DNA from 3 places in the Brevibacillus sp. TJ4 genome. Region 1 is predicted to be linked to each of the others. Evidence: riboswitches for the same ligand, from Rfam matches in the RefSeq annotation. Region 1 holds a riboswitch; each other region holds the start of a gene.

Region 1 (4,295 bases):
TGAAGTCACCGGTATGAATTACGATGCCTTCTGGTGTGTGCAGGGCAATTCCGAACGAATCCGGAATGCTGTGATTGGTGCGGAAAAAGGTAGCCTTCAAGCGGTCGAAAGGAATCTCCGTGTCCTCGGAGATGGGGATCAACTCGACATCGTTTTGCATCCGATGCTCTTCCAGCTTGGTCTTGACCAATCCGAGGGTCAGCCGTCCGCCGTAAATCGGCGCCTTGATCTGTTTCATCACATAAGGAATCGCGCCGATGTGATCCTCATGGCCGTGCGTCAACAACAGCGCCTTGATTTTATGCTGATTGGAGATCAGATAGGAGACGTCTGGGATCACGAGATCAATCCCGAACATCTCGTTCTCCGGAAATTTTACCCCACAATCAATGATGATGATCTCATCCTCGTACTCGACACAGTACATGTTTTTTCCGATCTCGCCGAGTCCGCCCATCGCGAAAATCTTAACGTCGCTCAAACTTGTTCCTCCTAACGTCATCGTGCATGATTTTGGAAACCCGAACCAAGCATGCCATTTCTATTGTAACACATTGTAAGCAATTCGTTTCATCTAGTGTTGACAGATTCTGGTCCAAACAATGCCGACTCATACAAAACGCCCACTTGCTAAACTGGTGCTCGCAAGTGGGCGTTGCACAATCTTTCTTTAGTCGGCCAATATTTTCATTTCCTTGAGCATCAAATCCATGTCCATATCGGCTGCCATGCCGTACGCTTGGCGCATATTGCCGTCTTTGTCGACGAGAAACATGCGCGCGGTATGGGTGATCGAATAGCCGCTCGGAGAGTTGTCATCCGGCAGCTTCATCACAGCCATCCCAAAATCCTGGGTGACAGCTTCGATCGCCGCTTCATCTCCGCGCAGGAACTTCCATCCGCTCTGATCGGCGCGAAATGTCTCCGCATACTCCTGCAATACTTCTGCGGTGTCGTACTCAGGGTCAAAGGTGATCGTCAAAAATTCCACCTTGTCCCCAAACAGATTTTCTTCCTTCAGTTTATCCTGCAGCAGTGTCATGTTATAGGTGGTCGCCGGGCAAATGTCCGGGCAGTTGGTGAAGATAAACTCGACCAGGCGGACTTTCCCCGTGCTTTCCGAGAAGGTGTACGTCGTGCCATCGATATTTTCCAGCGTAAAGTCACTCATCGCCTTCAAGACGGGAATCTGCTGCTTTTGCATGTACGGATAGCCCAAAACTCCGATAATGGCCAGAATCAGCACCCCAGCCAAGACAGGAAACCAGATTTTTTGACCCGGTTTTTCCTGTTGCATCTGTTCTCCACTCACCGCTATTTCCTCCCCCTGTATCTATATCTATGTCTCTATTCTACTTCTTTTTCACCGGGCCAGGCGAGCATGCCGCCTACCATGTTGGCAGCGTCGAATCCCTGGCTGCTCAAAAACTGGGTCGCCGTATGGCTGCGCGCGCCACTGCGGCAGACGAAGACGACGGGCAGCGATTTGTCCAGTTCATGCATGCGATGCGGCAAAAAGCTGAGCGGAATCAGCTTGGCCTGCTTGATGTGTCCGGCGTTCCATTCGTCTACCTCGCGCACGTCAATCACTTGCACCGGTTCGTTCGCTTCCAGCTTTTCCAGCAGTTGTTCCGGCGTTATTTCTTTTACTTGATCGTCCATTGGTTATTCCCCCTGAAATGGTATTTCCATCGATGTATGTAAAGAGCGATTGGTTTTTTTCCACTACTCATCATATCACAAGCCCTTTTGATTTTCTAATCGCTGACTGCATTGCCAATCCCTCAAAAACCAACCTGAAAACTTACGTATTGTTGTTGACATCCAGTCATTATTTTCTTACAATTGTGACAACAATTAGAGCAAGACCCAGCTTTCATCAAGAGCGGTGGAGGGACAGGCCCGATGAAACCCGGCAACCAGCATGGAGCATGCAAGGTGCCAATTCCTGCAGAATCGAATCACGGATTCTGAGAGATGAATGTGCGCACGGGATGACCGGAGCCTTCTTCTACTCAGGAGAAGGCTCCGTTTTTACTTTTACCTTCAATCGGAAAAGGAGAGATCTTGTCATGTCAGAAAAACAGTGGAAACCAGAGACGATCGCCATACACGGAGGACAGACGGTCGACCCGGCGACAGGCTCGCGCGCTGTGCCGATCTATCAGACGACCTCGTTCGTGTTCAATGACACGGAGCATGCTGCCAACCTGTTCGCGCTCAAGGAATTCGGAAACATTTACACACGGATTATGAATCCGACCCAGGACGCCTTTGAACAGCGCGTCGCCCTGCTTGAAGGAGGCGTGGGCGCACTTGCAACCGCTTCCGGGCAAGCTGCGATCACGTTTGCGATCCTCAACATCGCCCAGGCTGGCGATGAGATCGTCTCCTCCAGCAGTCTGTACGGAGGGACATACAACCTGTTCGCCCATACCCTGCCGCGCTTGGGGATCAAGGTCACCTTCGTCGATCAGTCCAATCCGGAGAATTTCCGCGCTGCCATCACCGACAAGACAAAAGCTGTCTTTTGCGAAACGATCGGAAATCCGCGCATCGACGTAGCCGATTTGCAGGCGATCGCGGCCATCGCCCACGAAAACGGCGTGCCGCTGATTGTCGACAACACGTTCGCGACCCCGATCCTCTGCCGTCCATTCGAGCATGGTGCCGACATCGTCGTCCATTCCACGACCAAGTTTATCGGCGGGCACGGTACCGCGATCGGCGGCATCATCGTAGACTCGGGCAAATTTGACTGGAACAACGGAAAGTTCCCCGGACTGACGACTCCGGACCCGAGCTACCACGGTGTGGTGTACACGGAAGCGGTCGGGCCTTTGGCGTACATCATCAAAGCGCGGGTCCAACTGCAACGCGACATCGGAGCAGCCGTCGCGCCGTTCAATTCCTTCCTCTTCCTGCAAGGGCTGGAGACGCTCCATCTGCGGATCGAGCGGCACAGCGAGAACGCGCTCGCCGTCGCCCGCTATCTCGCTTCCCATCCCGGAGTGGAGTGGGTCAACTACCCGGGGCTGGAAGGGGACAGCCAGTATGAGCTGGCGCAAAAATACTTGCCAAAAGGTGCCGGAGCCATCCTGACGTTCGGGATTCGCGGCGGTGTAGCGGAAGGCAAAAAGCTGATCGAATCCCTGCAACTGTTCTCGCATCTGGCAAACGTGGGCGATTCCAAGTCGCTGGTCATCCATCCGGCCAGCACGACCCACCAGCAGTTGACCGAACAAGAACAGGCTGCTGCCGGCGTCACTCCGGGAATGGTCCGCTTGTCCGTAGGAACCGAATCGATTGACGATATTATCGGCGACCTGGAGCAAGCCTTGAAACAGGTAGCCAACGTAAGCACGGTCTAACAAACAAAACATCGAAAAAAGCCCCGTCGCGACAACTACTGGCTGCGACGGGGCTGCTTTCATTTCCTGTCCTTGGATTCGTTAAAATGCGCGCAAATACTGCTGGGGAAGCTCGATTTCGCCAGACAGCTCGCGAATCGCATGAATCGCCCAGTACGGGTCGCGCAGCATTCCGCGTCCGACAGCGACCAGGTCGGTGTCTCCGTTGCCGAGAATCGCTTCCGCCAACTGCGCATCCTCCAGGCGGCCCACTGCGATCACTGGCACGTCGAGCGCTTCCTTGATCGCACGCGCGAACGGAACCTGGTAGCCTGGATGCACACCCGGACGGCCTCCGGAGCCGATCGGTCCTTCTCCTCCGCTCGACAGGTGGAAAATGTCCACACCCGCTTCCTTGTACCGCCGGCACAATTCCGTGCTGTACTCCAGCCCGTAACCGCCATCCACATACTCAACAGCAGACAGACGCATGATCAGCGGCATGTCCTCCGGGATTACCTTTTTGACCGCTTCGATCACTTCCACGCCAAACAGGGCGAGATCGCGTCCGTACTTATCATCGCGCTTGTTCGTCAGAGGGGATTGGAACTGATGGATCAAATACCCGTGGGCACCGTGAATCTCGATCGTATCCATGCCTGCCTCCACAGCGCGGCGGGCAGACTCGGCGAACTTGATCACCATCTGCTCCGCTTCCTCTGTCGTCAAGGCGCGCGGCATCTTGTAGCGGGAGCCAGGGAACTGAATCGCCGAGGCGCTGACCGGAACCTCCGCGTCCTCCGCCTTCCGTCCGGCATGGCCGATCTGAACGCCGATTTTCGCTCCGTACTTATGTACCTCCGAGACGATGCGGGCAAATGCAGGGATCTGCTCATCGGACCACAGCCCCAGGTCGCGGTTGGTAATCCGGCCATCCGGCTCCAC
Region 2 (4,295 bases), 820 kb from region 1:
CAATCACCCGGATCTGAAAGAGAACCTGGTCCCCGGCGTGAATCTGGTCGATCCGCAGAAATCCGCGCAGGATGACAACGGCCACGGGACAGAAGTCATCGGGGTCTTGGCTGCCAAAGGAAACAACGGCATCGGTGTGTCCGGGGTACTGTGGAACGCACGTGTCATGCCGATCAAGATATTGGACAAGAATGCCGCTGCTGCAAACCTGGACATCGTCGCCAGAGGGATTCACACGGCATTGGATCGCGGTGCCAAGGTGATCCTGATGTCGGTAAGCAGCATGACGTATTCCCAGGCACTGACAGATGCAGTAAATCGTGCAGAAGCACAGGGAGCTGTCCTCGTTGCAGCGAGCGGCAACGAAGGGGATCGGGTCGCGTATCCCGCTGCCTATCCCACCGTCATCGCCGTAGGCGGGGTAAGAGGAAACAACCAGCCGATCTATGAATCCAATATCGGCCCGGAACTAAATCTGATGGCTCCCGGTTTGAATGTATACACGACCAAATTGGGCGGCAAATACGGTTCGTTTAGCGGCACCTCGGCGGCGGCTCCGCAAGTGGCCGGCGCTGCAGCTCTCATCCTGGCGCGCCATCCCAAGCTGACGCCGCTCGATGTACGGCAATTGCTGTATCAGACGGCTACGGATCTCGGGACCCGCGGTTGGGATCGGGAGACCGGCTACGGCCTGCTCAATGTCCACAAGGCAGTAACCAGTCCGATGTCGATGGACTTTCTGGAGCCGAACAACACGCTCTCGTCCGCCAAGGCGTTTCCCATCGAGTCGCAAATCCGGGGCAACCTGGGACCGAATGACACGGTGGACTGGTATTGGATGGACGTCCCCTACGACGGAAAGGTGACATTGCGCGCATCGGTTTCCGTCGGAGTGGCTTCGTCCATTGCCGCTACCTTTTACTCGGAAAACCGCGATCCGATCACGCAATACGTCGGAAATGGCGGGACGCTGACTGTTCCGGCGAAGGCCGGGCGGATGAACATCAAACTCGTGCGAAATGCCGGTGTCTCACAATTTACGTATGTGCTGACGAGCAGCTTCCAAATCAATCCGGATCGTTATGAACCGAATGATACGATGGGGACGGCAAGGCCGCTGGTGGGCAACCAGATCAGCGTAGTTGGAAATTTTCACGGACGAAACGACGAGGACTGGTTCTCCTACTACGTGCGGGAATACGGCCTGCTCGACATCTCGGTCATACCGGACAACAAGCGAATGGATATCGTACTGAGTCTCGGCAAGCAGCAGGGGAACCAGACAACCTGGGACCCGGTCTATGACAACGGCGATCGTGAAGACCCGTCGGAGCGGGTGAAAAAAGAGGTATCGCCGGGCAAATACTACATTCTCGTCCGCGAGTATGAGGGCAATGCAGTGAACGGCGAGTATCAGCTAAATGTAGGATTTACGCCGGTAAAGACAGATGAAAACGAACCGAATGACACATATCGCCAGGCTACCCCGTTGAGCGGTTCGGGGACCATGACGGGTACGTTGCCGACGACAGGTGATTATGACTGGTTCCAGTTCACCGTGTCCACGGAATCGTATGTCACCATTCGCGCACCTTTTATTCCGGTGAAAAGCGGCATGCAGCTTGCGTTGTACAACAGCGATGCCAACTACATGCTCATTTCGACGAACCGGGTAGCGGAGCTGTCGGATCAGGGCAAAGAGATCATCGGCATTCGCTTGCAGCCGGGCAGGTATTACATCCGTTTGAACAGCGCTGTGCCGTTCAAGTACGACACGTATCGTCTGACCCTGCATCAACAGCCGCTGATCGCCGGCTTCCGCGACATTTCCGGACACTGGGCGCGCAGCGAAATCGCCCGTCTCAGCCAAAAAGGAATTGTCAACGGTTTTCAGGATGCGACCTTCCAGCCTGATCGCGCTGTGACACGGGCGGAATTTGCGACGATGCTGATTCAATCGATGAGAGCCAGCGGCAAGCGGGTAGGTACCTATTCAGGCAAGGCGTCTTTTGCCGATTTGCCGAAAAGGCACTGGGCCTACAACAACCTTGGGCTCGCGTATGAACTCGGCATTGTCCGCGGGTATACCAACCGGATGATGAAGCCGGACCAGCCGATCACCCGTGCGGAGATGGCGGTCATGGTGGCGCGGGCGAACAACATCCTGACCAATTCGATTTCGACATCACGGTATCGCGATGTACCGACGAACCACTGGGCTGCTCCTGCGATCGAGGCATTGTCTGCGAGAAGATGGCTGAACGGCTACGGAACCCAGTTCAAGCCAAACGGAATCGCTACACGTGCAGAAGTAGTCGTCGTCCTGGCCAAGGCCTATTCCTTGTAGCGAGTGGGCTGACTGGGGTGCCAGACACGCGAAATCTCTATTGACACAGATAGGAAAAACAATTATCCTATAATCCGTAATGGATACTCTTATCCAGAGCAGGCGGAGGGACTGGCCCGATGAAGCCCGGCAACCGACTAGAGCGGTGCTAACCAGCAGAACGGACATCTGTTCTGGCCGATAAGAGGATGAAGGAAGCATAAAGCGCGCAAACCTTTTCCTCCAGAGAAAGGCGGAAAAGGTTTTTTTTGCCTGCATTTACGTCGATAAAATCCCGACTCGGCTACCACACTATTTGTATGAGGTCAAAGGAGGTCATTTTCTCATGGCTTTGCAAAAAGGTCGTCGTCTGTTCACATCTGAATCCGTAACCGAGGGGCATCCGGATAAAATTTGTGACCAAATTTCTGATTCCATTCTCGATGCAATCCTGGCGAAAGATCCAAACGCTCGTGTCGCTTGCGAAACGTCCGTAACGACCGGTCTCGTTCTCGTCGCGGGTGAAATTACCACCAACACCTATGTCGACATTCAAAAACTGGTGCGCGAAACGATTCGCGAAATCGGGTATGATCGTGCCAAATTCGGATTTGACGCAGATACGTGTGGTGTTATTACTGCTATCGGAGAACAATCTGCTGACATTGCCCTGGGTGTTGACCAGGCGCTGGAAGCACGCGAAGGACAAATGACCGATGCGGAGATCGAAGCAATTGGTGCTGGTGACCAAGGCCTGATGTTCGGGTTTGCTTGCAACGAAACACCGGAGCTGATGCCATTGCCGATCAGCATGGCACACCAACTGGCACGCCGTTTGACAGCAGTGCGCAAAGACGGCACGCTTTCTTACCTGCGTCCGGACGGTAAAACACAGGTTACGGTTGAATACGAAGGGGACAAGCCTGTACGGATCGACACGATCGTCATCTCTACCCAGCATGCTCCCGAAGTAAGCCTGGAACAAATCAAGAAAGATCTGTTGGAACAAGTAATCACGCCTGTTGTGCCGGCTGAACTGCTCGATGCAGAAACCAAGTATTTCATCAACCCGACAGGCCGTTTCGTAATCGGCGGACCTCAAGGAGACGCCGGTTTGACTGGCCGCAAAATTATCGTAGATACGTATGGCGGTTATGCACGCCATGGCGGTGGTGCTTTCTCCGGGAAAGATCCGACAAAAGTGGACCGTTCCGGAGCGTACGCAGCTCGCTATGTCGCAAAAAATATCGTCGCTGCCGGTCTGGCAGACAAATGTGAAGTTCAGGTGGCGTACGCTATCGGGGTAGCTCAACCTGTTTCGATCGCAGTAGACACGTTTGGTACCGGAACGATCGCGGAAGAAGAGCTGGTCAAACTCGTTCGCAAGCATTTTGACCTGCGTCCAGCTGGCATTATCAAACAGCTCGACCTGCGCCGTCCGATTTACAAACAAACTGCTGCATACGGTCATTTCGGCCGCAACGACCTGAATGTTCCTTGGGAGCGCACAGACAAGGCAGATGCTTTGAAGCAAGACGCTGCAAGCCTGGGCTAAGCAAATAGGCAAGGGTCTGGTAGAAACTACCGGGCCCTTTTTGCGTTTATAACGTCTATAGTATAACAATACGTGGTGTAATCTGAGGACGAGTTGTTGGATTGGCATCGATTGGAACGGTGCCGATAAAGGAATTTGATTGATCAGTGTCGAATCCTCATAGATGGAGAAAAGAGGAGGGATCGACTTGCCTAACAAGAGGCTTTTCCTTCTCGTGTTTATGGCATTTTTCCTCGTTGTGGTGTCGGTAGGAGTATTGGCAAGGCCAGAACAAAATGAAAAAAACACGTCTTCCATGCAACCTTCTCCGTCCATTGCAACGTCTATAAACACAAGTGAAACGGTGTTTTCTGAGGCAAACGAAATATCACCTACAGATGCTGATGCGTCTCCGATGCATTGGTATCGCAATCA
Region 3 (4,295 bases), 1.2 Mb from region 1:
ACGCGGCGATAAGCTGCTCCGGCGGCACTTTGATTCCCAGATTGACGACTTCGTAGCCGTTGTTGGCGAGAATGATTTCCACCAGGTTTTTCCCGATGTCATGCACATCCCCTTTGACCGTGGCGAGCAAAATCTTCCCTTTCGACGAGGAATCCGCCTTTTCCATAAAAGGCTCCAGGAAAGAAACGGACGCCTTCATTACTTCCGCACTTTGCAATACCTCGGCGACGATCAACTGGTTGCCGTTGAACAGCCGTCCGACTTCCTCCATGCCGTGCATCAGCGGACCGTTGATAATCTCCAGCGGTGTATATTTCTCCAACGCCAGCTTCAGGTCGTCGACCAGCCCGTCCTTGGAGCCTTCCACGACGTAGCGGGCCAGTCTTTCCTCGAGTGTCAGCGAGGATGCTTCCACCCTCACTTCTTTCTTTTTCTGGCGGTAAAATTCAGTAAACGCTGCCAATGTCTCGTCATTCGTCTCAAACAGCAGCGCTTCTGCCAGCTTCCGCTCCTCTTCGGGAATGGAGGCGTAGCGCTCCAGCTTTTCCGTGTTGACGATCGCGTAGTCGAGTCCTGCCAGTGTCGTATGGTAGAGGAAGACCGCATTGAGCACTTCCCGTCCGGCTGGCGGCAGACCAAAGGAAACATTGCTCACTCCGAGGATCGTCTTGCAGGCTGGCATTGCTTCTTTGATCAAGCGAATCCCTTCCACCGTCTCCTTGGCCGAACCGATGTACTGCTCGTCACCGGTTCCCACCGGAAAGACCAGCGGGTCAAAAATAATATCCTGCGGCTTCACTCCGTACTCGTTGACCAATAGATCGTACGAGCGCTTTGCCACTTCCAGCTTCTTTTCACGGGTGATGGCCATGCCTTCCTCTGCGATCGTGCCGACGACGACTGCCGCTCCGTAGCGATGGATCAGCGGGACGACCTCGGCGAACCGCTCCAGCCCATCCTCCAGGTTGATCGAGTTGAGGATCGCCTTGCCCTGCGAATAGCGCAGCCCAAGCTCCATTACGCGTGCGTCTGTCGAGTCGATCATCAGCGGAGCCTTTACTTTTTTGCTGACGAATTGCAGGAATTTTTCCATATCTGCGTATTCGTCGCGGTCAGGGTCGGCCAGGCAAATATCGATGATCTGGGCACCGCGCTTGACCTGCGCCCGGGCGATGTCGGATGCTTCCTCGTACTGCCCGGCGGCGATCAGATCGCGGAATTTCTTCGAGCCGATCACATTGGTCCGCTCTCCTACGAGCAGCGGACGATTGTCCTCTTCGGCGTAGACCACTTCGATACCGGAGACAGCGCTGAACGCTTTGCTCTCTCCAGCACGCGGCTTGCAATCCTTCAGAGCCTCCGCCAAGGCACGGATGTGGTCCGGCGTCGTCCCGCAGCAGCCGCCCGCGACATTGAGCCAGCCCTGCTCGGCAAAAGCGCGCATTTTCGCTGCCAGTCCCTGCGGCGTTTCGTGGTAGTGACCGTTTTCGTCCGGCAGGCCCGCATTGGGATAGCAGCTTACCCCGCACTGTGCCAGGCTGGACAACGTGCGCAGGTGATCGCGCATAAACTCCGGCCCTGTCGCACAGTTCAGCCCTACGGTTACAGGCTTCAAATGCTCCAACGAGAAGTAGAAGGCCTCGATGTTTTGGCCGGCCAGAGTCGTTCCCATCGGTTCAATCGTCCCGGACAGCATCACAGGCAGTTCGCTGCCAAGCTCGGCAAACGCCTGGCGGATGCCAATTCCCGCTGCCTTGACATTGAGCGTGTCCTGCGCTGTCTCCAGCAAAAGCACGTCGACGCCGCCCAGCATCAGCCCTTTAGTTTGCCGGTAGTAGGACTCGACCAGTTCGTCAAAGGTGACCCCGCCCGTCAGCGAGAGTGTTTTGGTCGTCGGTCCCATCGATCCGGCGACATAGCGCGGCCAATCCGGCGTAGAGTATTTCTCGCACGCTTCCTTCGCCAGTTTTGCTGCCGCGATATTGATCTCCAGGTCCTTGTCCGCTACGTCGTACTCGGCCAGCACTACCGATGTAGCGCCAAATGTATTCGTCTCGACGATGTCGGCTCCCGCTTCCAGGTACTTTTCGTGGATCGAGCGGATCACGTCGGGCCTGGTCAGGTTCAGGAGCTCGTTGCAGCCATCGTACTCCTCGCCGCCAAAGTCGTCGGCGGTCAACTCTGCTTGTTGCAGCATCGTCCCCATTGCGCCATCGAGAATCAGAATTTTACGGGAAAGCTGTTCAGTAAAGGTAGGTTTCATCCGAAATTGCTCCTTTTCACTTTCTGCAGGTATAAAAAAGAAATCCTCTCCCTGTGAAAGGAGAGGATTTTTCTGCGGTAACGTAATGTACGCCTGAATCGTCCTCTTATCTTTCAAAGCACAGGGCTTTGCTGGAATTGGCACCGTGTAATACCGGTTGCCGAGGCTTCATCGGGCCAGTCCCTCTGCCTCTCTGGATAAGAGTGGATACTCGTATTCAAATTTCTGTCAGTAATTGAATGTATCTTACCACTCGCCTATCTTTTTCGTCAATCAAGAATTTGTCTTTTTCATCGCAAGCCGGACATTTGCGCCCATTTTTCCCGCTCCTGGTCATCCGCCCATACCGATCTCCGCATTCGTGTATAGACTAGAGCATAACGGAAAGGAGGGAGAAACAAACATGAGTACTTCCTACTGTGGTAACGGCTTTTTCGGTGATGCCTTCGCCCTGGTGCTCGTTCTGTTTATCCTGCTGGTAATCGTCGGATGCGGCTGTGACAACTGCTAGTTCGCGCCAAGAGCGTGTGGAAAAAGGGCCAGTCAGGCTCTTTTTTCTTTTCAGTGTGCATCATGTCCCGATTCGCTCCTGTCGATTGTCAGCACCCGCCATGTTTTGTTATCATGGGAACAGCTTTTCGGATTGCACGATAAAGGAGCGAAGCGCTGTGGAACCATTACTTCCCCGCGATAAGGACAAGTTTCTGGCGGCACTGGAGACAGTCAAGGAGCTGGAACAAACCGAATTTGAGACGTACAGCATCGTCAAGGATCGCGAAACAAACGAACATTACCTGCGCTACTTCCTGACCCACATCAATCTGTCCGAGGGAGGACGCCGCGACGAGTACGAGCACTTTTTGCCTATCGATAACGATGATGTGCTCACCCTGATCTTTGGCGAACAGCCCTACCGCTTTCCGGACAACTGGCGCTCCCCGTACCTGCGCAGCGGGAACGACAACCGCCTGATCCCGTTCGACCCTACAGAGAACCACGATCTGGAGGAAGACGCACAGGCAGAGCTGGCGATGCTCGCGCAACTGGAAGCGTTCAAGGAAAAATGGATGGACGCGGAACATTTGAGCGAGGAAGAAAAAGAGCGACTGACTCGGGAATACTTTGCCCGGCTGGATGAGATCCTGCGAAAACCCCAAGAATAAGTTGCACGTCGGCCGAACTCTTGGCTATAATATACAAGACATACGTGAAACATCACAGAAGAGGAAAGTACTCCATGTGAGAAGCGATAGCGAGTCGGGGATGGTGGAAGCCCGGTGCAGACCATGAGAGGAAACGCCCCTCGGAGATGCCGCCTGAACATCCCCCTAAAGAGGATCGTGTAGGGATCGCGCCGGGACTGCCCGTTATCGCAGAGTGAAGCGGTTTTTGTTCTCGCGCCGTAGCGGCGGCGGGACAAAAGCAACAAGAGTGGCACCGCGGGAGTACAACCTCTCGTCTCTTTTACCAGGAGACGCAGGGGTTTTTATTTTTTGCAAGGAATCGAAAGGAGTCAGGATCATGGGTTACAAACAACAAGCAGCGGAAAAAATCGCTGGCGCTCTCAGCCAAATGGGTGTGGACAACTTCGACAGCGAAACCGTCTACGGCATGCTGGAGACGCCCCCCAACCCGGAGATGGGAGACATCGCTTTCCCCTGCTTCCAACTAGCCAAGGCATTGCGCAAAGCACCGCCGATGATCGCCGCCGAGCTGGCTGGACAAATTAGCGGAACGCCTTTGCGCGAGGTGAAGGCTGTCGGTCCGTACGTCAACCTCTTCCTCGACCAGCAGAGCGTCGCGGCACAGGTGATCGGCACCATTCTCGAGCAGGGCGGCACATACGGCAGTTCGGCTGTTGGCGAAGGACGCAATGTCCCGATCGACCTCTCCTCCCCGAACATCGCCAAGCCGTTCTCGATGGGCCATCTGCGCTCTACCGTCATCGGCAACGCCATCGCCAACATCATGGAAAAGCAAGGCTACAAGCCGGTGCGGATCAACCACCTGGGCGACTGGGGCACCCAGTTCG

Evidence for each region. Region 1 has a riboswitch for S-adenosylmethionine ahead of ACAF76_RS19180 (homocysteine synthase). Riboswitches for the same ligand answer to the same signal wherever they lie in the genome.
Region 2: it holds a riboswitch for S-adenosylmethionine, as region 1 does, so the genes downstream of both, metK (methionine adenosyltransferase) here and ACAF76_RS19180 (homocysteine synthase) in region 1, are expected to answer to the same signal.
Region 3: it holds a riboswitch for S-adenosylmethionine, as region 1 does, so the genes downstream of both, metH (methionine synthase) here and ACAF76_RS19180 (homocysteine synthase) in region 1, are expected to answer to the same signal.

The regions. Positions count from the first base shown of each region.
Region 1 covers NZ_CP185865.1:3,894,517-3,898,811, forward strand. Annotated here, with positions in the region: gene rnjA (ribonuclease J1) at 1-502, opposite strand, end outside; gene ACAF76_RS19170 (SCO family protein) at 671-1,312, opposite strand; gene ACAF76_RS19175 (rhodanese-like domain-containing protein) at 1,348-1,662, opposite strand; SAM riboswitch class I at 1,874-1,984, shown strand; gene ACAF76_RS19180 (homocysteine synthase) at 2,073-3,371, shown strand; gene ACAF76_RS19185 (NADH:flavin oxidoreductase/NADH oxidase) at 3,453-4,295, opposite strand, start outside.
Region 2 covers NZ_CP185865.1:362,032-366,326, forward strand. Annotated here, with positions in the region: gene ACAF76_RS01605 (S8 family serine peptidase) at 1-2,347, shown strand, start outside; SAM riboswitch class I at 2,434-2,534, shown strand; gene metK (methionine adenosyltransferase) at 2,673-3,881, shown strand; gene ACAF76_RS01615 (polysaccharide deacetylase family protein) at 4,069-4,295, shown strand, end outside.
Region 3 covers NZ_CP185865.1:2,670,393-2,674,687, forward strand. Annotated here, with positions in the region: gene metH (methionine synthase) at 1-2,263, opposite strand, end outside; SAM riboswitch class I at 2,367-2,467, opposite strand; gene ACAF76_RS13140 (YjcZ family sporulation protein) at 2,667-2,774, shown strand; gene ACAF76_RS13145 (hypothetical protein) at 2,932-3,426, shown strand; gene argS (arginine--tRNA ligase) at 3,785-4,295, shown strand, end outside.